One region of the Aromatoleum evansii genome, then DNA from elsewhere that is predicted to be linked to it. Evidence: predicted binding sites of a transcription regulator. Region 1 holds the regulator's gene; each other region holds the start of a gene.
What was found. The regulator sigma-54, encoded in region 1, starts transcription at its own class of promoters, with help from an activator protein. The targets are predictions, from matches to a motif close to TGGCACGCTTNCTGCTNA.
Positions count from the first base shown of each region.

Region 2: a site for sigma-54 is predicted at 1,608-1,625, ahead of U5817_RS24055 (TorF family putative porin). Genes of this name have one in related genera too.
Region 3: a site for sigma-54 is predicted at 4,106-4,123, ahead of nifE (nitrogenase iron-molybdenum cofactor biosynthesis protein NifE). Genes of this name have one in related genera too.

Region 1 is NZ_CP141259.1:5,028,554-5,036,156, forward strand. Features, by position in the region: gene U5817_RS23545 (nicotinamide-nucleotide amidohydrolase family protein) at 1-316, shown strand, start outside; gene recA (recombinase RecA) at 402-1,436, shown strand; gene recX (recombination regulator RecX) at 1,454-1,903, shown strand; gene lptB (LPS export ABC transporter ATP-binding protein) at 1,890-2,612, shown strand; gene U5817_RS23565 (RNA polymerase factor sigma-54) at 2,634-4,082, shown strand; gene hpf (ribosome hibernation-promoting factor, HPF/YfiA family) at 4,112-4,438, shown strand; gene ptsN (PTS IIA-like nitrogen regulatory protein PtsN) at 4,575-5,060, shown strand; gene hprK (HPr(Ser) kinase/phosphatase) at 5,029-5,970, shown strand; gene ilvA (threonine ammonia-lyase, biosynthetic) at 6,057-7,577, shown strand; gene U5817_RS23590 (5-formyltetrahydrofolate cyclo-ligase) at 7,556-7,603, opposite strand, start outside.
Region 2 is NZ_CP141259.1:5,135,431-5,143,033, forward strand. Features, by position in the region: gene U5817_RS24045 (YifB family Mg chelatase-like AAA ATPase) at 1-792, opposite strand, end outside; gene U5817_RS24050 (accessory factor UbiK family protein) at 1,078-1,341, opposite strand; gene U5817_RS24055 (TorF family putative porin) at 1,672-2,415, shown strand; gene glnK (P-II family nitrogen regulator) at 2,466-2,804, shown strand; gene U5817_RS24065 (ammonium transporter) at 2,816-4,279, shown strand; gene U5817_RS24070 (rhodanese-like domain-containing protein) at 4,451-4,897, shown strand; gene U5817_RS24075 (methyl-accepting chemotaxis protein) at 4,966-6,600, shown strand; gene purU (formyltetrahydrofolate deformylase) at 6,646-7,521, opposite strand; gene thrH (bifunctional phosphoserine phosphatase/homoserine phosphotransferase ThrH) at 7,526-7,603, opposite strand, start outside.
Region 3 is NZ_CP141259.1:837,301-844,903, reverse strand. Features, by position in the region: gene U5817_RS03810 (RNA polymerase sigma factor) at 1-545, opposite strand, end outside; gene U5817_RS03805 (DUF924 family protein) at 876-1,412, shown strand; gene U5817_RS03800 (inorganic phosphate transporter) at 1,468-2,475, opposite strand; gene U5817_RS03795 (DUF47 domain-containing protein) at 2,499-3,137, opposite strand; gene U5817_RS03790 (TlpA family protein disulfide reductase) at 3,333-3,839, opposite strand; gene nifE (nitrogenase iron-molybdenum cofactor biosynthesis protein NifE) at 4,175-5,590, shown strand; gene U5817_RS03780 (response regulator) at 5,615-7,603, opposite strand, start outside.

The DNA.
Region 1 (7,603 bases):
CTATTCCAACGAGGCCAAGCAGGAGCTCCTCGGCGTCGCTGCGGCGACGCTCGCCGGCAGCGGCGCGGTCAGCGAGGAGACGGTGTGCGAAATGGTCGCCGGCACCCTCGCGCACAGCCGCGCACGCTTTGCCCTCGCGGTTTCCGGCGTCGCCGGCCCCGGCGGCGGCACCGCCGCCAAGCCGGTCGGCATGGTGTGCTTCGCGTGGGGCGAACGTGACGGCGAACTGCGCAGCGAAACCGTTCACTTCACCGGTGACCGCACCCGGATCCGGCGCCAGGCGGTCATCCACGCACTCGCCGGCTTGATGACATAATCATTTTCAGGGCACCGTAATAGTGACCTGCAGCGCACCAGCAATCTCTGTGCCATAATTCCCCAACGTTTTGAAAGGACAGGACATGGACGACAACAAGGCCAAGGCCCTCGCCGCCGCGCTCTCGCAGATCGAGAAGCAGTTCGGCAAGGGTTCGATCATGCGGATGGGCGACGGCAACGTCGAGAAGGACATCCAGACCGTCTCGACCGGCTCGCTCGGACTCGACATCGCGCTCGGCCTCGGCGGACTGCCGCGCGGCCGCGTCGTCGAGATCTACGGCCCGGAATCGTCCGGCAAGACCACGCTGACGCTGCAGGTCATTGCCGAGATGCAGAAGCTCGGCGGCACCGCCGCCTTCATCGACGCCGAGCACGCGCTCGACGTCGGCTACGCCGAAAAGCTCGGCGTGAACATCACCGATCTGCTGATCTCGCAGCCCGACACCGGCGAGCAGGCGCTCGAGATCGCCGACATGCTGGTGCGCTCGGGCGGCGTCGACATCGTCGTCATCGACTCGGTCGCGGCACTCACCCCCAAGGCCGAAATCGAGGGCGAGATGGGCGACCAGCTCCCCGGCCTGCAGGCCCGCCTGATGAGCCAGGCGCTGCGCAAGCTCACCGCCAACATCAAGCGCACCAACACGCTGGTGATCTTCATCAACCAGATCCGCATGAAGATCGGCGTGATGTTCGGCAACCCGGAGACCACCACGGGCGGCAATGCGCTCAAGTTCTACGCCTCCGTGCGCCTCGACATCCGCCGTACCGGCGCGATCAAGAAGGGCGACGAGGTCGTCGGCTCGGAGACGCGCTGCAAGGTCGTCAAGAACAAGGTCTCGCCCCCGTTCAAGGAAGCGCACTTCGACATTCTCTACGGAGAGGGCATCTCGCGCGAAGGCGAGATCATCGACCTCGGCGTCGAGAAGAAGATCGTCGACAAGGCGGGCGCCTGGTACTCCTACCAGGGCGACAAGATCGGCCAGGGCAAGGACAACACGCGCGAGTTCCTGCGCGGCAATCCGGCGCTCGCGCGCGAGATCGAGAACAAGGTGCGCGTCGCGGTCGGCCTCAAGGAACTGCCGGCCGAGCCCGCGCAACCGGCTGCCGAGGCGGCCTGACGCCCCTTCACGGGATCATGCCGGAGACGAGCCTGCGGGAACGCGCGTTGCGGCACCTCGCGCGCCGCGAGCACTCGCGCGCCGAGCTCGCCCGCAAGCTCGCCCCGCACGGCTCCGCCGACGAGATCGAAGACGTGCTCGACCGCATCACCGAACTGGGCCTGCTCAGCGACCACCGCTTCGCCGAAGCCTGGGTGCGCAGCAAGGCCGCCCGCTTCGGCACCGCGCGGCTGCGCCGTGAGCTCGCCCAGCGCGGCGTCGGACGCGACACGATAGACGCCGCACTCGATGTCGAGGCGGTCGAGGATGACGTCGAACGCGCCCGCACCGTGTGGCGCGGCAAGTTCGGCGCCACGCCGGCCGACGCGCGCGAGTGGGCCAGGCAGGCGAGATTCCTGCAGGGGCGCGGCTTCGGCACCGACGTGATACGCAAGATATTGAAAGAGAACCCCGATGAGTCTGCTTAAGGTCGCCGGACTGCAGAAGCGCTACAAGGCGCGCACCGTCGTCCACGATGTCGGCTTCGAGGTCGGCAGCGGCGAAGTGGTCGGCCTGCTCGGCCCCAACGGCGCCGGCAAGACCACCTGCTTCTACATGATCGTGGGCCTCGTGCGTGCCGACGGCGGCGACATCCGCCTCGACGACGCCGAGCTCACGCACCTGCCCGTGCATGCGCGCGCGCGCCTCGGCCTGTCCTACCTGCCACAGGAAATGAGCGTATTCCGCAAGCTCACCGTCGCCGAGAACATCCGCGCCGTGCTGGAGCTGCGGGGCCTCGGCAGCGCACGCGTCGACGAGCTTCTCGAGGAACTCCTCGAGGAACTGGGCATCGCGCACCTGCGCGACAACACCTCGGTCTCGCTGTCCGGCGGCGAACGGCGCCGCTGCGAGATTGCCCGCGCGCTCGCGACCGACCCGCGCCTGATCCTGCTCGACGAGCCCTTTGCCGGCGTCGACCCGATCGCCGTGCTCGATATCCAGAAGATCATCCGCTTCCTGCGCGACCGCGGCATCGGCGTGCTGATCACCGACCACAACGTGCGCGAGACGCTCGGCATCTGCAACCGTGCCTACATCATCAGCGAAGGCCGCGTGCTCGCCAGCGGACGCCCCGACGAGATCGTCGCCAACGAACAGGTTCGCCGCGTCTATCTCGGCGAGCATTTCCGCCTCTGAGCCCACTATCGGCGAAGCGCCATGAAACCGTCCCTCCAGCTCAAGATCTCCCAGCACCTCACGCTGACGCCGCAGCTGCAGCAATCGATCAAGCTGCTGCAGCTGTCCACGCTGGAGCTGAACCAGGAGCTGGAACGCTTCCTCCTCGAGAATCCCATGCTCGAGCGCGAGGACGGCGACGGCAGCGATTTTTCGCCGGGCGCGGCCCAGGGCTCGAGCGAGCCGAGCGAAGCCGCCGGCAACCAGGCCGAAACACCTGCCTCCCCCGAGGAGGCGCATGGCGAGAGCGAGCCGGCAAGCTTCGACGAAGCCGGCGAATGGTCGAGCGCGAGCAGCGGCTCCTCGAACCGCGACGATGACGACGACACCGATTTCCAGGAACTGCAGGCCGCCGGCACCAGCCTGCGCGACCACCTCGACCAGCAGGTGAGCCTGTCGCCGCTGTCCGACCGCGACCGCGCGCTGGTGCGCTTCATCATCGAGGCGCTGGACGAGGACGGCTACCTCAACCAGTCGCTCGAAGAACTGCTGCCGCTGCTGCCGCCCGAGCTCGAATACGACCTCGACGACCTCTCGATCGCGCTGCACCACGTACAGAACCTCGACCCGGCCGGCATCGGCGCGCGCAACCCGCAGGAATGCCTGAGCCTGCAGCTCAGGGCGATGCCCTCCTGCCCGACGCGCGACCTCGCGCTGAAGATCGTCGACGAGCACCTCGACCTGCTCGCCGAGCGCAACTTCCTGCGCATCAAGCGCGCCACCGGCTGCGACGACGACGCGCTGCGCGCCGCGCACGCGCTGATCTGCCGTCTCGACCCGCATCCGGGCTCCCAGCACTCGGTGCAGGAGACGCGCTACATCCTGCCGGACGTCGTCGTGCGCAAGGTGCGCAACCGCTGGACGGTCACGCTCAACCCCGAGGCGATGCCCAAGCTGCGCATCAATTCGCTGTACGCCAGCATCCTGCAGCAGAACCGCGGATCGGGCGGCGCACTCACCAGCCAGCTGCAGGAAGCACGCTGGCTGATCAAGAACGTGCAACAGCGTTTCGACACCATCCTGCGGGTTTCGCAGGCGATCGTTGACCAGCAGCGGCAGTTCTTCGATTATGGAGATGTGGCGATGCGACCCCTGACGTTGAGGGAGATCGCGGACCAGCTCGAGCTGCACGAGTCGACGGTCTCGCGGGTCACGACGCAGAAGTTCATGGCCACACCGCGCGGCGTGTTTGAACTGAAGTATTTTTTCGGCAGCCACGTTGCCACCGACACCGGTGGGGCGGCATCTTCCACGGCGATTCGAGCGCTGATTCGCCAGCTGGTGGAGGCCGAAGACAGGAAAAAGCCCCTGTCCGACGCGAAAATTGCCGAGTTGTTGGGCCAGCAGGGTATCGTGGTGGCACGCAGGACGATCGCGAAGTACCGCGAGTCACTCAATATCCCGCCGGTCAGCCTGCGCAAAGCGATCTGAAAGACGATCTGACAATACGAGGAAACATCATGAATCTCACCATCACCGGACATCACGTCGAAGTCACCCCCGCGATCCGCGAGTACGTCAACACCAAGCTGGATCGCGTCATCCGCCACTTCGACAACGTGACCAGCGTCAACGTGATCCTGTCGGTGGAGAAGCTGCGCCAGAAGGCGGAAGTCACGCTGCACGTGCGCGGCAAGGACATCTACGTCGAGAGCGAGGACGGTGACATGTACGCGGCGATCGACAGCATGGCCGACAAGCTCGACCGCCAGGTGCTCAAATACAAGGGCAAGAACCACGACCATGGCCACGACACGCTGAAGCACCAGCAACCGACCGAGCTGTGATCCTTTAGTTCACGCCGGGGGTCCGGGGTGTGTTTATAATTCGCGCGTTTTCAACCCGCGCCTGCCGCACACCCCGAGCCTCCTCCCGCCCCCGATCGGCAGCGGCACGGCCCGTGTCGTGCAGGTGGTGATCCGCATGAGCCTCATCGCCGAACTCCTGCCTCCTTCGAACGTCGTCATCGATCTGGACGCGAGCAGCAAGAAGCGCGTCTTCGAACAAGCCGGCCTCCTGTTCGAGAACAATCAGGGCATCGCCCGCAGCGTCGTCTTCGACAGCCTGTTTTCACGTGAACGCCTCGGCTCGACCGGCCTGGGCCAGGGCATCGCCATTCCCCACGGCCGCATCAAGGGCCTGAAGGACGCCGCCGGCGCCTTCCTGCGCCTTTCGGTCCCGGTGCAGTTCGACGCCCCCGACGGCCGCCCGGTCACGATGCTGTTCGTGCTGCTGGTGCCCGAGCAGGCCAACGAGACCCACCTGCAACTGCTCTCCGAGCTCGCACAGATGTTCAGCGACCGCGATTTCCGCGAGCAACTGCAGAACGCACCCGACGTCGCAACGATCCATTCGCTGTTCGCCTCCTGGGGCCCGCATGCGGCAGACCAGCGTCGCGCGGCTGTATGACCTGCACCGCGAACAGCTGGAGCTGACGCACGTCAGCGGCCGGCTGGACCGGGTCATCTCGGTCAACGAAGAGCGCATCTGGCCAGCCGACCTCGTCGGCCACCTCAACCTGATCCACCCGACGCGCATCCAGATCCTGGGCGCGGCCGAACTCGCGTGGGCGCAGCGCCATGCGCGCGACAAGGTCGCCCACCACCTCACCGAGATCATCGGTGCGCGCCCGCCGGCGATCATCGTCGCCGACGGCTGCGCGATCCCCGACATCCTGCGCGGCATCTGCGAATACGCCGACGTCGCGCTGATCACGACGCCGCAGCCCTCCGCGAGCGTGATCGACCAGTTGCGCCTGTACATGTCGCGCGAGCTCGCCGAGAAGATCTCCCTGCACGGCGTGTTCATGGACGTGCTCGGCATCGGCGTGTTCATCACCGGCAGCTCGGGCGCCGGCAAGTCCGAGCTCGCGCTCGAGCTGATCTCGCGCGGTCACGGGCTGGTCGCCGACGACATCGTCGAGTTCTCGCGCATCGCGCCGACCGTGCTCGAAGGGCGCTGCCCGGAGATGCTCAAGGACTTCATCGAGGTGCGCGGCCTGGGCATCCTCAACATCCGCACGATCTTCGGCGAGACCGCCTGCCGGCGCAAGATGCGCCTGCGCCTGATCGTGCATCTGGAACGCCGCCTGCCGGGCCAGTCCGACCCCTCGCGCCTGCCGGTGCAGCGCGAGACGCAGGACATCCTCGGCGTGCCGGTGATCCGCACCACCCTGCCGGTCGCGGCCGGACGCAACATCGCGGTGCTGCTCGAAGCTGCCGTGCGCTCGACCATCCTGCAGTTGCGCGGCATCGATTCGACGCAGGAATTCATCGACCGCCAGCAGCGCCTGCTCGACGCGGACGGCGAAACCCTCTGAACGGCACGGCCGGCAAGACGCTTGCCGCAGTGCCGCATCGGCTGATACGCTCAATGTCTTTGCGCCGCCCCGCGAAGGCTTCCCCGATGACTGCCGCAACACCGGATTACCTGGAAAAGATCCTCAATGCCCGCGTCTACGACGTGGCCGAGGAAACGCCGCTTGACCTCGCCACGAACCTCTCGGAGCGCGTGCATAACCGCGTCTTCCTGAAGCGCGAGGACATGCAGCCGGTGTTCAGCTTCAAGCTGCGCGGCGCGTACAACAAGATGGCGCACCTGTCGCCGCAGGCCCTCAAGCGCGGTGTGATCTGCGCCTCGGCCGGCAACCACGCGCAGGGCGTCGCGCTCTCCGCGCAGCGCATGGGCGTGCGCGCGGTGATCGTGATGCCGACCTCCACGCCGCAGATCAAGGTCGAGGCGGTCAAGGCGCGCGGCGGCGAGGTGGTGCTCGCGGGCGACTCCTACTCCGACGCCTACGCCCACGCGGTGGAGCTCGAGAAGACCGAGAAGCTGACCTTCGTCCATCCCTACGACGACCCGGACGTGATCGCCGGCCAGGGCACGATCGGCATGGAGATCCTGCGCGCGCACCCTGACCCGATCCACGCGGTGTTCTGCGCCGTCGGCGGCGGCGGCCTGATCGCCGGCGTGGCGGCCTACATCAAGCGCCTGCGCCCCGAAACCAGGATCATCGGCGTGGAGACCGTGGACGCCGACGCGATGACGCGCTCGCTCGCCGAAGGCCGGCGCGTCGAGCTCGAGCAGGTCGGGCTGTTCGCCGACGGCACTGCGGTGAAACTTGTTGGCGAGGAGACCTTCCGCCTGTGCCAGCAGTACGTCGATGAGATGATTCTGGTCGACAACGACGCGATCTGCGCGGCGCTCAAGGATGTGTTCGAGGACACACGCTCCATCCTCGAGCCCTCGGGCGCCCTCGCGGTCGCCGGCGCGAAGGAGTACGCGAAACGCCACAACCTGCACGGCAAGAACCTGGTTGCCGTGGCTTCCGGCGCGAACATGAACTTCGACCGCTTGCGCTTCGTCGCCGAGCGCGCCGAGGTCGGCGAACAGCGCGAGGCAGTGTTCGCAATAACGATCCCCGAGCGGCCGGGCTCCTTCCGCAAGTTCTGCAGCCTGATCGGCAACCGTCACATCACCGAGTTCAACTACCGCTACGCCGATCCGCAGCGGGCCCACATCTTCGTCGGCGTCGCGGTGCATAACCGTGCCGAGGCGACGCGCGTGGTCGAGATGCTGGAACGCCACGAGCTGCCCGCGGTGGACCTGACCGACGACGAGATGGCGAAGAGCCACATCCGTTACATGGTCGGCGGCCGGGCACCGCACGTGAACAACGAACTGGTGTACCGCTTCGAATTCCCCGAGCGTCCCGGCGCGCTGATGAACTTCCTCACCAGCCTGCATTCGGATTGGAACATCAGCCTGTTCCACTACCGCAACCACGGCTCCGATTTCGGCCGCGTGCTGGTGGGCATGCAGGTGCCGCCCGAGGACAAGGGCGCCTTCCAGGACTTCCTCGACCGGCTCGGCTACGAATACGCGGACGAGTCGGCCAATCCTGCCTACCGCATGTTCCTGGGCTGAGCGGGGAAGGCGCCGGCCTCGGTGAC
Region 2 (7,603 bases), 110 kb from region 1:
CCGACGGCCCCAGCGGCGGGCATCGAAACCGCCTTCCAGCGACTGGATCGACGCACTCTCGATCGCCTCCCCCTCGTCGAGCGGCGGCAACAGGCTCGGCAGGCGACGCGCGAGCATGGACTTGCCGGTGCCGGGCGGGCCGAACATCAACAGCGAATGCGCCCCGGCCGCGGCAACCTCGAGGGCGCGCCGGGCTTGCAGCTGCCCCTTCACCTCGGCGAGATCGGGTTCGTCCTCGCGCCCTTCCGCGAGGGGTGGCGGCAGCCGGCGCGCGAGCGGCGTATGGCCGTTGAGATGCGCGCACACCGCCAGCAGGCTCGTCGCGGGCAGCACGCTGGCGCCGCGTGCGAGCGCCGCCTCGTCTGCGTTCGCGGCGGGCAGCACCAGCGCGCGGCCGCTGCGGCCACTCTCCAGCGCCATCGCGAGGCCGCCGCGCACCGCGCGCAGGCTGCCGTCGAGCGATAGCTCACCGACGAACTCATGCTTCGCGAGCCCCGCCGCATCGACCTGGCCCGACGCAACGAGAATGCCCAGCGCGATCGGCAGGTCGAAGCGCCCGCCCTCCTTGGGCAGGTCGGCGGGTGCGAGATTGACGGTGATGCGGCGTTGCGGGAATTCGAACTGCGAAGTCGCGATCGCGGCGCGCACGCGTTCGCGCGCCTCGCGGACTTCGGTGTCGGGCAGGCCGACCAGGTTGAATGCGGGCAGGCCGTTGGCGAGATGGACTTCCACCGTCACCTCGGGCGCGCCCATGCCCGCGAGCGCCCTGGTGCGTACGAGAGCCAGCGACATCGGTACCTCCGGAATGGACTGCACGCAGTCTACCGGAGGCGATGACAAATAGCTAAGCAGGGCAGCGGCATCACGTCCAGTCGTGCAACACGGCACACGTCTGTCGGGCGCAGTGGGCCGATGTGGGAGCGGCTTCAGCCGCGAATCGGCGGATCACTGCGCAACACCGCTGCTTCGCGGCTGAAGCCGCTCCCACACAGTTGCTCCCACGAAAAGCACGGTTCGGCTGCTCGTGAGATTGAGCGCCGGGCAAGCCAAGGCATGCTCAAGCCATGGGGAAGGCTCTCACTCCTCGTCGCGGTCGGCGCGAGCGCGTGCGAGTTCGGATTCCAGCGTGGCGACGCGGTCTTCCAGTTCGGCGAGCTTCTGGCGCGCGTGCGCGAGCACCTCGCGCTGCACGTCGAATTCTTCGCGCGTGACCAGATCGAGCTTGCCGAAGGCGCTGCCGAGCAGGGCCTTGGCGTTCTTTTCGAAGTCTTTCGCGGGATTGCTCGCGGCGAGTTCGGACAACTTGGCACCGATCTCGTCGAGGAAGCGGGGGCCTGCCATGTAGATACCTCTGGTGCGTAAGCGAAGAGCAAAAGTCTAGCACGGGCGCGGGAGCGAGTACGGACGGACGCCCGCCGCGCCCCATTCCGGTGTGCGGCCCGGCTGCCTGGGACGTCACGCACCACGAAATCGACTAGAACGCACCATGGAGGTGCATTTCGTGCGCAGACACTCTGCTGCAAGTGCACAAAATTCCGTGCGCAACGCCGCTCCAAAACAGCTTTTTTCTTTTCTAAACAATATCTTGCGCTACCGTTTCCGCAACTTGGCACGCCGCATGCAAAGGAGGACTCGCCAGCAATCAAACACCAACCATCAAGGAGCAACACCATGCACAAGCGCATCATCGCCCTGGCCGTTGCAGCAGCCCTCCCGCTAATCGCCTCCGGCACGGCCGCCGCCGGCGACAGCCCGATCGCCGCGAACGTCGCCCTCGTCTCCGACTATGCCTACCGCGGCATCAGCCAGACCGACGAGAAGCCGGCGCTGCAGGGCGGCTTCGATTATGCGCATTCGAGCGGCCTTTACATCGGCGTGTGGGGCTCGAACGTGTCCTGGCTGAGCGACCTCGAGCGCGGCACCGGCGAGAACTCGGGCAACAGCCTCGAGCTGGACGTCTACGGCGGCTACAAGGGCACGATCGGCGACATCGGCTACGACGTCGGCCTGCTGCAGTATGTCTATCCGGGCGAATTCGACTCGAGCTGGCGCAACACGATCGGCCTGAAGAACCCGAACACGCTGGAAGGCTACGTCGGCCTGTCGTGGCAGTTCCTGTCCTTCAAGTACTCGAACTCCTTCACCAACCTGTTTGGCGCGCCGGACTCCAAGGGCAGCCAGTACTTCGACCTGTCGGCCGCCTACGAGGTGATCCCGGGCACGACGCTCAACGCCCACGTCGGCCACCAGATGATCGCCGGCCCGGCCGAGTCCTACTCCGACTGGAAGGTCGGCGTGAGCCAGGCCGTCGCGGGCGTCACGCTCGGCCTGCACTACGTGGATACCAACATGAAGGACAAGAGCGACTTCGACGCCGACGGCCGCTACGTCGTAAGCCTCAGCAAGACCTTCTGAGCCTGCAACGCCGCGGGGCTCCGGCCCCGCAACACTGAAAGGAAAGCATCATGAAATTCGTCACCGCCATCATCAAGCCCTTCAAGCTCGACGAAGTGCGCGAGGCCCTCTCGGCGATCGGCGTGCAGGGCATCACCGTCACCGAGGTCAAGGGTTTCGGCCGGCAGAAGGGTCACACCGAGCTCTACCGCGGCGCCGAGTACGTCGTCGACTTCCTGCCCAAGGTGAAGATCGAGGCCGCCGTGCGCACCGAGCTGCTCGATCAGGTGATCGAGGCGATCGAGAAGTCCGCCGCCACCGGCAAGATCGGCGACGGCAAGATCTTCGTCTTCGACCTCGAGCAGGCCATCCGCATCCGCACCGGCGAAACGGGCGCCGAAGCGCTGTAAGGGAGAACACCATGAAAAAACTGTTTGCTGTCCTGCTTGCGGTCCTGGCGCTCGGCTTCGCCGGGCTCGCCAGCGCCGAGGATGCCCCGGCTGCGGCCGAGGCCATCACCGCGGTCGCCGACGCAGCCGCTGAAGCCGCGCCCGAAGCCGCCGCGGCGCCGGCCCCCACGGTCAACAAGGGCGACACCGCCTGGATGCTGACCTCCACCGCGCTGGTCGCCTTCATGGTGATCCCGGGCCTCGCGCTGTTCTACGGCGGCCTGGTGCGCTCGAAGAACATGCTGTCGGTGCTGATGCAGGTCTTCGTGATCTTCTCGCTGATGATCGTGCTGTGGTTCGTATACGGCTACAGCCTCGCCTTCACCGAGGGCAACGCCTTCATCGGCGGGCTATCGAAGGCCTTCCTCAGCGGCGTGACGGTCGATTCGGTCGCCGCGACCTTCAGCAAGGGCGTCGCGATCCCCGAGTTCGCCTACATCATCTTCCAGGCGACCTTCGCGGCGATCACCCCGGCGCTGATCGTCGGCGCCTTCGCCGAACGCATGAAGTTCTCCGCGGTCCTGCTGTTCATGGTGCTGTGGTTCACCTTCTCCTACCTGCCGATGGCCCACATGGTGTGGTACTGGGCGGGCCCGGATGCCTACGTGGATGCCGCCGCGGGTGAAGCCGCCGCTGCGACCGCAGGCTTCCTGTTCCAGAAGGGCGCGCTCGACTTCGCCGGCGGCACCGTGGTGCACATCAACGCGGCGATCGCGGGTCTCGTTGGCGCCTTCATGATCGGCAAGCGCATCGGCTACGGCCGCGAATCGATGGCCCCGCACTCGCTGACGCTGACCATGGTCGGTGCGTCGATGCTGTGGATCGGCTGGTTCGGCTTCAACGCCGGCTCCAACCTCGAAGCCAACGGCCTCACCGCGCTCGCCTTCCTCAACACGATGGTCGCGACCGGCATGGCGGCGATGTCCTGGATGGTTGCGGAATGGCTGATGAAGGGCAAGCCCTCGCTGCTGGGTGCGGCCTCGGGCGCGGTGTCGGGCCTGGTGGCGATCACCCCGGCCTGCGGCTGGGTCGGCCCGATGGGCGCGCTGGTGATCGGTCTGCTCGCCGGCGTGATCTGCCTGTGGGGTGTGAATGGCCTCAAGCGCATGCTCGGCGCCGACGACGCGCTCGACGTGTTCGGCGTGCATGGCGTGGGCGGCATCCTCGGCGCGATCCTGACCGGCGTGTTCGCCAACCCGGACCTCGGCGGCGTCGGCGTGTATGACTACGTCGCCAATGCGGTCGCGCCGTTCTCGACCTCGGCGCAGGTCACCAGCCAGATCTGGGGCGTGGTGGTCGCGATCGTGTGGTCGGGCGTCGTGTCGGTGGTCGCCTACAAGATCGTCGATGTGCTGATCGGCCTGCGCGTGCCGGAAGAAGAGGAACGCGAAGGCCTCGACATCACGGCCCACGGCGAAACGGCCTACCACATCTGACCATCTCCGGATCGCTCCCTCGTCCGGTCCTGCAACGGGCGCCCCTTCGGGGGCGCCCGTTTTCGTTCACCCCGGCAAACACCGGGCCCAGCATTGCCACTACCGCGAAATAGGTATTACTATTCGAATATACTTAGTTGCTTACTTTTTCTTACACACGCCGAGGGTTCCATGATCCGCATCCTTTCACGCATCGCCGCCGCCACGCTGCTCTCCTTCACGGCCGTTGCCGCGCATGCCGTCGACAACCCGACCAGCTTGGCCGGCGCAACGGTGGTCACGCCCGAGCAGGCCCGCGATCTGCAATCGAAGGGCGCGGTCGTCATCGACGCGCGCTCGGCGGCCGAATATGCCGAAGGCCATATCGACGGCGCCATCAACGTACCGTACAAGGAAAAGAGCGAGAAGAAGCCGGACTTCGACTCCTCCGCCGACAGCGTCGACCTGGCCAAGCTGCCGAGCGACAAGGCCAAGCCCATCGTGACCTACTGCAACGGCCACGACTGCTGGAAGAGCTACAAGCTGTCGATTGCCGCGATGAAGGCCGGCCACACCAAGGTGAACTGGCTGCGCGACGGCCTGCCCGGCTGGAAGGCCAAGGGCCTCCCGGTCAAGTAAGGCGCAGCACGGGCGAAGCGCAGGCTGCGCCCGTCGCGGCGCAACCTGCGGCTTTGCAAGGAATACCGATGCGCACCACCCTCTCGCTGAAAGCGAAACTCTACGCCCTGGCGGCCTTCGCACTCGCGATGATCGTCGCCATCGCGGCCATGCTCTTCTACGGCAACGCGTCCTCGACCGAGGCACTGCGCCGGGTGTATGAAGAAAACGCCCTCCCGCTGCGCAAGATCCAGGCGGTGAGCGACCAGCTCGGCGAGGTGCGCTTCCGCATCGCCGGGGTGATCACCGACCAGATGCCCGCGCCCGGCTCGCGCCGCCATCTCGCCGAAGTACGCGAGTCGCTGCCCGGATTGTGGGCCGAATACCGCCAGATGTCCGCGACAGGCGCCGACGAAACGGCCGAACTCGCGCTGACCGAGAAGCTCGAACAGGGCCTCGCGACCCTGCCCGCACTCTTCGCCAAGCTCGACGCGGCCTACTCGGCGAGCAACGACAAGGAACTGCTCACCGGCATCCTCGAGGACGACTGGCCGCCGGTCATCACCAGCGTCTCCAAACCGCTCGCGGAACTCCTCGCCCTGCGCACCCAGGAGGTGGAGCAGGTCTATCATGAAGCCGCGCGCATGGAGCGCGAACTGAACCGCTATGCCACGATCCTCGTCGGCAGTGCCGTCGTTCTGCTCGCGATCTTCACCACGCTGATCATCCGCGCCATCACCCGCCCCGTCGCCGACGTGCAGCACGCCCTGGCGCAGGTCGCCCGGGGAGACCTGACGGCCAAGAGCACCGTGCACAGCGGCGACGAGCTGGGGGAAATGGCGCGCGCCATCAATGCTTCGCTCGAAACCCTGTGCCGGACGCTGGCCCAGGTTCGCCAGGGTTCCGACCGCGTCGCCGAAGCGTCCGAGAACGTGCGCGCGAGCGCGCGCGACATCCACGACCGCGCGCAGGTTCAGTCCGACGAGGTCATGAAGATGACCGCCGCGATGCAGCAGTTGACGGTCTCCGTGGGCGAAATCTCGACCGGTTCGGCGCAGGTGTCCGACGCGGCGACCCGCGCCAACGAGGCCGCCGAGCGCGGCGGCCGGCTGATGCGCGAGAGCCGCGTCGCCACCGACCGCGCCCGGCATGCCTCGGTCGAAGCGACGCAGGCGGTGAACGCGCTGTCCTCGTCCATCCAGCAGATCAACGCCATCTCCACAGTGATCCGCGAGATTGCCGACCAGACGAACCTCCTCGCGCTCAATGCGGCGATCGAGGCGGCGCGCGCGGGCGAGGCCGGGCGCGGCTTCGCGGTGGTCGCCGACGAAGTGCGCAAGCTCGCCGAGCGCACCGGCCACAGCACGGCCGAGATCGCGAACATCGTGCAGGCCGTGGAACAGCAGGCGACGAGCGCGGTGCAGGCCATGCGCGCAGTCGATGCGGACGTCGCCGAGGACGCCGACAAGATCGGCCGGCTCGAGGAAGCGTTCATGCAGATCGTCGACGCGGCGGGGCGCGTCTCGGCGCTGTCGGAAGACATCGCGCACTCCACGAGGGAGCAGCGCATCGTCGCCGAGCAGACCGCCAACGGCATGGAAGCCATCTCGCAGGCGGTCGAGCACACCAGCGCGACGATCGCCGAGATGGCCGCGGCGGCCGAAGATTCGGCGCACACCGCGGATTCGCTGCGTCAGGTCGTGGGTAACTTCCGCACCGCCTGAGGCGCGCCTTGCAGCGGAGGGACGCCGGCAGGCGCCCCGCCGCAATCAGCGGAACACCACCGTCTTGTTGCCGTGCAGCAGCACGCGCCCTTCGAGGTGGTAGCGCAGCCCGCGCGCGAGCACGGTCTTCTCGATGTCCTTGCCGTAGCGCACCATGTCCTCGACCGAGTCGGAGTGGTCGATGCGGATCACGTCCTGCTCGATGATCGGCCCCTGATCGAGTTCCGAGGTGACATAGTGGCAGGTCGCACCGATCAGCTTCACACCCTTCTTCCAGGCCTGGTGATAGGGCTTCGCGCCGACGAAGCTGGGCAGGAAGCTGTGGTGGATGTTGATGATGCGCCCCGGGTACGCGGCGCACAGCTCCGGCGACAGCACCTGCATGTAGCGCGCGAGCACGATGGTGTCGCCGCGCACCTCCTCGACGATGCGCCGCACCTCCGCATACGCCGAGACCTTGTTGTCCGGGGTGACCGGCACGTGATGGAAGGGGATGCCGTGCCACTCGACGAAGCCGCGGAAGGTGTCGTGGTTGGAGATCACGCACGGGATCTCGATGTCCAGCTCCTTCGACTGCCAGCGCGCGAGCAGATCGTAAAGGCAGTGCTCCTGCTTCGACACCAGCACGACGACGCGCTTCTTCACCGCCGAGTCGGTGATGCTCCACTCCATCTCCAGCTCTTCGGCGATGGGGCGGAAGCGCTCGCGGAACTCGGCGAGGTGGAAGGGCAGCGAGTCGGCCTTGATCTCGATGCGCATGAAGTAGCGGCCGACCGCCTCGCCCTCCTCCGGCGGTTCGGCGTGCAGCGAGGTCTCGAGAATCCAGCCGCGGTGCTCGGCGACGAAGCCCGACACGCGCGCGACGATGCCGACGCGGTCGGGGCAGGACGCCGACAGGGTGTAGAAGCGGTCGCGATGCATCGGATTACGCGACGCGCGCGAACGCCTTGTCGATCTCGCGGCGCAGCTCGGCATAGCTGCGCGTCACCGGGAACTGCGGGAA
Region 3 (7,603 bases), 1.2 Mb from region 1:
CGCAGCACGCTGTCGAGCCGGGCCGGCAATTCGGCGCGCTCGGGCACTTCGTAGCGCAGGCGCGCGTCGCGGATCCTGGCCTTGGCGCGCACGATGCGCTGCGCCACGGTCGGCGGCGCGGTGAGGAAGGCGCGCGCGATCTCTTCGGTGGTGAGGCCGCACACCTCGCGCAGCGTCAGCGCGGTGCGGGCCTCCGTGGGCAGTGTCGGGTGGCAGCAGGTGAAGATCAGCCGCAGACGGTCGTCCTCGACGCTGTCGCCGGGATTGCCTTCGTCGGCCGATTCGTCGCCGACCGGATGGGGGCGGTCATCCAGATCCTCGACGAAGTCGAAGCGCGCACGGCGGCGCAACGTGTCCACCGCCTTGAAGCGCCCCGTGGAAACCAGCCAGGCACGCGGATTGGCCGGTACGCCCTGTTCGGGCCACTGTTCGAGAGCCGCGCGGAAGGCGTCGTGCAGTCCCTCCTCGGCGAGGTCGAAGTCGCCGAGCAGGCGGATCAGCGTGGCGAACACCCGGCGCGACTCGGTGCGATAGATTTCTTCCACCTTCGCTCGCACCGCCGCGGCCGCCGGCATGGATTGGCGCACTGGGTCCGATGAGGCATCGCGGTCGACCATCCCGGGCTGCTCCGCTTGTCGAAGGACATCCCTTAGACTAGTCCATCTCGCCCTCAGCTCAATGGCGGGCGCGATCGCACTTTGTGATCCTTTGCTTCAGAACGGACGCGAGCTGTGGCGCGGCGCTCGGCAGGTCAGCGACTTTGCGCTGACGACGATCCGCATTCCCGCGCGGGAGAAGGATCCCGAAGCGACTGTGCAGGAAGGAACAAGGCCGGCGAGAGCCCGTAACGGTTCGACCTCACCCGGGAGCAAGCCATGTACGAAAAGATCCTGGAGTTCTGGTTCGACGAGGTTTCCCCCGCGCAGTGGTGGAAGAAGGACGCCGCTTTCGACCGCATGGTCGCCGAACGCTTCGGCGCAATACACGCGCAGGCTGCGCGCTGCGAGTTGTACGCGTGGCGTGCGACGCCCACCGGGAGGCTGGCGGAGGTGATCGTGCTGGATCAGTTTTCGCGCAACATGTTTCGCGATTCGCCCGCGGCCTTCGTGTGCGACGCCCTGGCCCTGGCGCTGGCGCAGGAGGCGATTGCGGCGGGGGCGGAGCAGGCGCTGCGGCCGGTGGAGCGCAGCTTCCTGTACATGCCCTTCATGCACAGCGAGTCGCCGAGGATCCAGGAGATTGCGGTGCAGCTCTTCGAGCGCAACGGCATCGCGGACAGCCTCGACTCCGCGCTGCGGCACAAGGCGATCATCGAGCGCTTCGGGCGCTATCCGCATCGCAATGCGATTCTGGGAAGGGAATCGACGCCGGAGGAGGTCGAATTCCTGAAGCGGCCGGGTTCGCGCTTCTGAACCCGGCCGCTTCGGCCCGCCGCGGAGGACGGACCGTTCGGTCAGTGCAGATCGCTCAGAGGATGATGCGGCCGACGTACCACGCGCCGGCTGCGATCAGCGCGCTGCAGGGGATGGTGAGGATCCACGCCCAGACGATGCTGCCCGCCACGCCCCAGCGCACCGCCGAGACCTTGCGCGAGGAGCCGACGCCGACGATCGCGCCGGTGATGGTGTGGGTGGTCGATACCGGGATGCCCAGCGCGGTGGCGAGGAACAGCGTCATCGCGCCGCCGGTTTCGGCGCAGAAACCGCCGACCGGCTTGAGCTTGGTGATGCGCTGGCCCATGGTCTTGACGATGCGCCAGCCGCCGAACATCGTGCCGAGGCCGATGGCGAGGTAGCAGGTGACGACGACCCACATCGGCACCGGGTCCGAGCCCTGGCTGATGCCGGCGGCGATCAGCAGCATCCAGATGATGCCGATGGTCTTCTGCGCGTCGTTGCCGCCGTGGCCGAGGCTGTAGAGCGAGGCCGACACGAGCTGCAGGCGGCGGAACCACTTGTCGACCTTGCGCTGTGACGTTCGGAAGCACACCCAGGACACTATCACCATCAGTATCGACCCGAGCAGGAAGCCCAGCATCGGCGACACGAGGATGAAGGCGACGGTCTTGATGAGGCCGGCGGCGAGCAGGGAGCCGAAGCCGCCCTTGGCGACCGCGGCACCGACCAGGCCGCCGATCAGCGCGTGCGAGGAGCTGGACGGGATGCCGTAGTACCAGGTGATGACGTTCCACGCGATCGCGCCGACCAGTGCGCCGAACACGACGACGTGGTCGACCACCGCGGGATCGATGGTGCCCTTGCCGATCGTGGTCGCGACCTTCAGCTGGAAGATGAAGATGGCGACGACGTTGAAGAAGGCCGCGAAGGCGACCGCATGCTGCGGCTTGAGCACGCCGGTCGAGACGACCGTCGCGATCGAGTTCGCCGCATCGTGGAAGCCGTTCATGAAGTCGAACAGCAGGGCCAGCACCACGAGGAACATCACCGTGGCCAGCCCGATCTCCATAGTTGCCATGTCGTTTTCCTGGAGATCGCGGATCAGGAGTTTTCGAGCACTACGGCCTCGAGGATCTTGGCGACGTCCTTGCAGCGATCGGTGACCGATTCGAGCAGCTCGTACACACCCTTCATCTTCAGGACCACGCGAACGTCCGGTTCGTCGCGGAAGAGGCCCGACAGCGCCTTGCGCAGGACGCGGTCGGCGTCGGATTCGAAGCCGTCGATCTCGTGGCAGATGCGCAGGATCTCGCGGCCGTTGTCCATGTTGGACAGCAGCACGACTGCCGCACGCACGCTCTCGGCGCAGGACAGCGACAGCTCGGCGATGCGCAGGGCCTCCTCCGTCGACTCGCCGATGTCGTACAGCGAGACGGTTTCGGCGACGTCCTGGATGGTATCGAGCACGTCGTCCATGCGCGAGATGAGCTGGTGGATCTCGTCGCGGTCGAGCGGCGTGATGAACGTGGAATGCATCAGCGCCATCACGTCATGATTCACCTTGTCCGCACGGGTCTCGATCTCGTCGATGTCGGCGGTGGCCTTGGCCGCTGCCGATGCGTCCTTTCCGACGGCCTGCATCAGCGCGACCAGGGCCTTGGCACCGGTCACGATCTCATCTGCATGGGAGTTGAAAAGCGTGAAGAACTGACCCTCACGGGGCATGAAGCGCGAGAACATGATGTTGTTTTGCCGGACGGCCGTATGGAGTTAGGCCGCGATTTTACCAGCGGAAACAATCCTGTAATGTTTCATCCGGAAATATTGCGCAGGAATATGCGCGCGCCGGGGCATATCCCCCAACGCGTCCGTATCCTGCGCGCGGCTGCGCCCGGGGAAACTTCATGCGCCGAGCGCCGCCCGGGCGCGCACCGCTTACATGCGCAGGCCGAAGGCCTTGCCGATGGCCTCGACGGTATCGGGGCTGTCCCACTCCTTGGCGCCGTAAACCTTGTGCAGGATCTTCCCGTCGGCATCGACCAGCACCGTGAGCGGGATGCGGTTGGCGCCGAGCATGTTCTCGAGCGCGAGTTTGCGGTCGATGAAGTGCGGGAAGCTGGTCTTCGCCTGCGCGAGGAAGGCCTGCGCGCGCTCGGGGTAGTCGTCGATGGAAATGCCGATCACGTTGAACTGCTTGCCGTAACGCTTCGACAGGCGCTCCAGCGAGCCCATCTCGGCCAGGCAGGGCGGGCAGTAGCTGGCCCAGACGTTGATGATCAGAGGCTTGCCGCGATAGTCGCCGAGCAGCTTCGAGCCGCCGGTAAGGCCCTGCATCGGCATCTGCTGCAAGGTGCCGCCTTCGGGCACTTCTCCGGGGGCAGCGACGGCCGGTCCGGACATTGCGGCGAGGCTCAGGGCGAGGGAAAGGAGGGCTTTCTTCATCTTGGCTACGGGTCGGAAGCGCGGCGCGGTACGCCGCGAAAGCCTGAGCATAGCAGGGCTGAGGAAGCTCCGACACGGCGGCGCCCGTGCTGTTCCGTCGGAGCGGCTTCAGCCGCGAATGGGCGGAGTCTCAAGGGCTGCGGCCGATTCGCGGCTGAAGCCGCTCCCACTGCGCCCCGTGTCGCCTCCCCGACAAATTGACTGTCGCGAGTTCGACAGCATTCGCGTAATGCCTGCAAGTCATTGATTTTACGTACCGCTGAGTCTGGCACCGATCGTGCATCGGTTTCCCCGTCCCCCGACCCCCGCGCCACGGGCGCATACAGGAAACCGACATGAGCGCACTCAAACAGAGAATCGACAGCCTGCTGATCGAGCCCGGCTGCGCGACGAACCAGGCGAAGAGCGACAAGGCACGCAAGGAAGGCTGCAAGAAGCCGCTGACGCCGGGTGCGGCGGCCGGCGGCTGTGCCTTCGATGGCGCGAAGATCGCGCTGCAGCCGGTGGTGGACGTCGCCCACCTCGTGCATGGGCCGATCGCGTGCGAAGGCAATTCGTGGGATTCGCGCCACGTGTATTCGTCCGGCCCGCAGACTTACCGCACGGGCTTCACCACCGACATGGCGGAGTTCGATGTGATCTACGGCGGCGAGAAGCGCCTGTACCGCGCGATCAAGGAGATCGTCGACAAGGTGAATCCGCCGGCGATCTTCGTGTACCAGACCTGCCTGCCGGCGATGATCGGCGACGACGTGGAAGGCGTGTGCAAGGCGGCCTCCGCGAAGTTCGGCACGCCGGTGATCCCGGTGAATGCCCCAGGTTTCGCGGGCAGCAAGAACCTCGGCAACAAGCTCGGCGGCGAGGCGCTGCTCGACCACGTCGTCGGCACGCTGGAGCCGGAATACACCACGGACTGCGACATCAACCTGATCGGCGAATACAACGTGGTCGGCGAGTTCTGGCAGGTGAAGCCGCTCTTCGACGAGCTGGGCATCCGCGTGCTGGCGACCTTCTGCGGCGACGCGCGCTACCGCGACATCGCGGGCTCGCATCGCGCAAAGGCGGCGATCATGCTGTGCTCGCAGGCGCTGATCAACATCGCGCGCAAGATGCAGGAGCGCTACGACATCCCGTTCTTCGAGGGCAGCTTCTACGGTATCGCGGACATGTCGGACTGCCTGCGCAGGATCTCGCGCCTGCTGGTCGAGCGCGGCGCCCCGGCAGACCTGCCGGCGCGCGCCGAGGCGCTGATCGCACGCGAGGAGGCGCGCGCGTGGGCGCGGCTGGAGAAGTACCGTGCGCGCCTCGCGGGCAGGCGCGTGCTGCTGTTCACCGGCGGGGTGAAGTCGTGGAGCGTGGTGTCGGCGCTGCAGGAGGTGGGCATGGAGATCGTCGGCACCTCGATGCGCAAATCGACGCAGGGCGACCGCGCGAAGGTCGTCGAGATCATGGGCACCGACGCGCACATGTTCGACGAGCTGCCGCCGCGCGAGATGTACCGGATGCTGAAGGAGTCGAAGGCCGACGTGATGCTGTCGGGCGGACGCTCGCAGTTCGTCGCGCTGAAGGCGAAGACGCCTTGGGTGGAGATCAACCAGGAGCGCCATCACGCGCTCGCGGGCTACGAGGGCGTGGTGAATCTGGTCGCGGAGATCGACAAGGCGCTGTACAACCCGATCTGGGCGCAGGTGCGACAGCCGGCGCCGTGGGAGCAGCCGGAGGGCTGGGGCGAGCGCGTGGCCACGGCGTGAGCGTCCGCGACAAGCCCGTGAGGACTACAGGACCGTTTCGGGAGCCGGCAGCGCCCGGGTCATCGCTTCGATCAGGTCGGCGAGCGCGCGCGCGGCACGGTCGCGGGCGTCGTCGATCTCCGCGGCGGGGGCGCCTTCATGGAGACAACGCTCGAGTCCGGCCGCGACCTCCTGCATCGGCGCGGCGCCGATCTGCCCCGCCAGTCCTTTCAGCGAGTGGGCGAGACGCTCGGCCGCGGCGAGGTCGCCGCCGGCGAGGGCCGCGTCCAGGCGCGCGGTGAAATCCCCATAGCCGCTGACGAACTTGCGCAGCAGGGAGAGGTAGAAGTCCTCCTTCCCCATCAGGCGGCGCACACCGAGGTCGGGATCGAGTCCCGGAATCAGCCTGAGCCTTGCCAGCACGACGCGCGGCGCGGCAGCGGCAGGCGCCGTCGCTGCCGGACTGTCCGCGGCCGTCGCGTCGCCGCGCGGCGCGATCCAGCGCAGCAGCGCCGCCCACAGGCGGTCGGGCTGGATGGGCTTGGCGACGTGATCGTTCATCCCCGCGTCGATGCATTGCTCGCGATCGCCTGCCATCGCATTGGCGGTCATCGCGACGATAGGCAGGCCGGCGCAGGCGGGCAGGCGGCGGATCGCACGCGTCGCGGTCACGCCATCCATCACCGGCATCTGCATGTCCATCAGCACTAGGTCGTAGGAGGCCTGCTGCACGCGCTGCACCGCCTCTTCACCATTGGCGGCGATATCGACACGGAAGCCGGCGGCGCCGAGCAGCTCGCTCGCGACCTCCTGATTGAGCTCGTTGTCCTCGACGAGCAGCAGCCGCGCACCGCGGATCGCAGCGAGGTCGGCCGGGGCGTCGCCGGTGGCGGCGTGCGCCCTGGCCGGACGCAGGGCGCCGTCGAGCAGCCGGATGGCCGTGTCGAACAAGGCGGAGGCGGTGACCGGCTTGAGCAGGATGTCGTCGACGCCGGAGCCCACGGCGGCGCGCGCAACGTCCTCACGCCCGTAGGCGGTGACGACGATGCGCACGGGCAGCCGCGGCAGCCCGAGCCGGCCCATCTCGCGCGCGGCGGCCACGCCGTCGAGCCCGGGCATCTGCCAGTCGATCAGGACGATGTCGTAGGGTTCGCCGGCGCCTGCGGCGCGCGCCACTTCGGCGACCGCCGCGTGCCCGCAGTCCACGGCATGCACCCGGAAGGTCATGCAGCGCATCATCTCGGCGAGCACCTCGCGCGAGCTGAGGTTGTCGTCGGCGACCAGGGCGCGCAGGCCGCGCAGGTCAGGCGCGGGCATGAGCAGGTGCCCCTCGGCGCGGCCGATGCCCAGGCGGCAGGTGAACCAGAAGGTCGAGCCGGCGCCCCGCTGGCTGTCGACGCCTACGCTGCCGCCCATCATGCCGGCGAGCCGCTTGCTGATTGCGAGTCCGAGCCCGGTGCCGCCGTACTTGCGCGTGGTGGAGGTGTCGGCCTGCTCGAAGCTGCGGAACAGGCGCTCGCGCTGCTCTTCGGCGATGCCGATGCCGGTGTCGCGCACTTCGAAGCGCAGCACCACGTCGCCATCCTCGAAGCGTTCGCGCCGGACGCGAATGACGATCTCGCCGTGGTCCGTGAACTTGACCGCGTTGTTGGCGTAGTTGAGCAGGATCTGAGTGATGCGCAGGGGGTCGCCAACGAGGCTGGACGGCACGTCCGAGGCGACGTCGATGACCAGTTCCAACCCCTTCGCGTTGGTCTTCTCGACGATCTGGGCGCCGACGTCGGCGACGGTCTTCTCGAGGTCGAAATCGATGCGCTCGATGACGAGCTTGCCGGCCTCGATCTTGGAGAAGTCGAGCACGTCGTTGATGATGCCGAGCAGGTGCTGGCTGGAGGCCTGGATCTTCTCGATGTAGTCGCGCTGGCGCGCGTCGAGCTGGGTGCGCAGGACGAGGTAGGTCATGCCGATGATGGCGTTCATCGGCGTACGGATCTCATGGCTCATGTTGGCGAGGAAATCCGACTTGATGCGCGC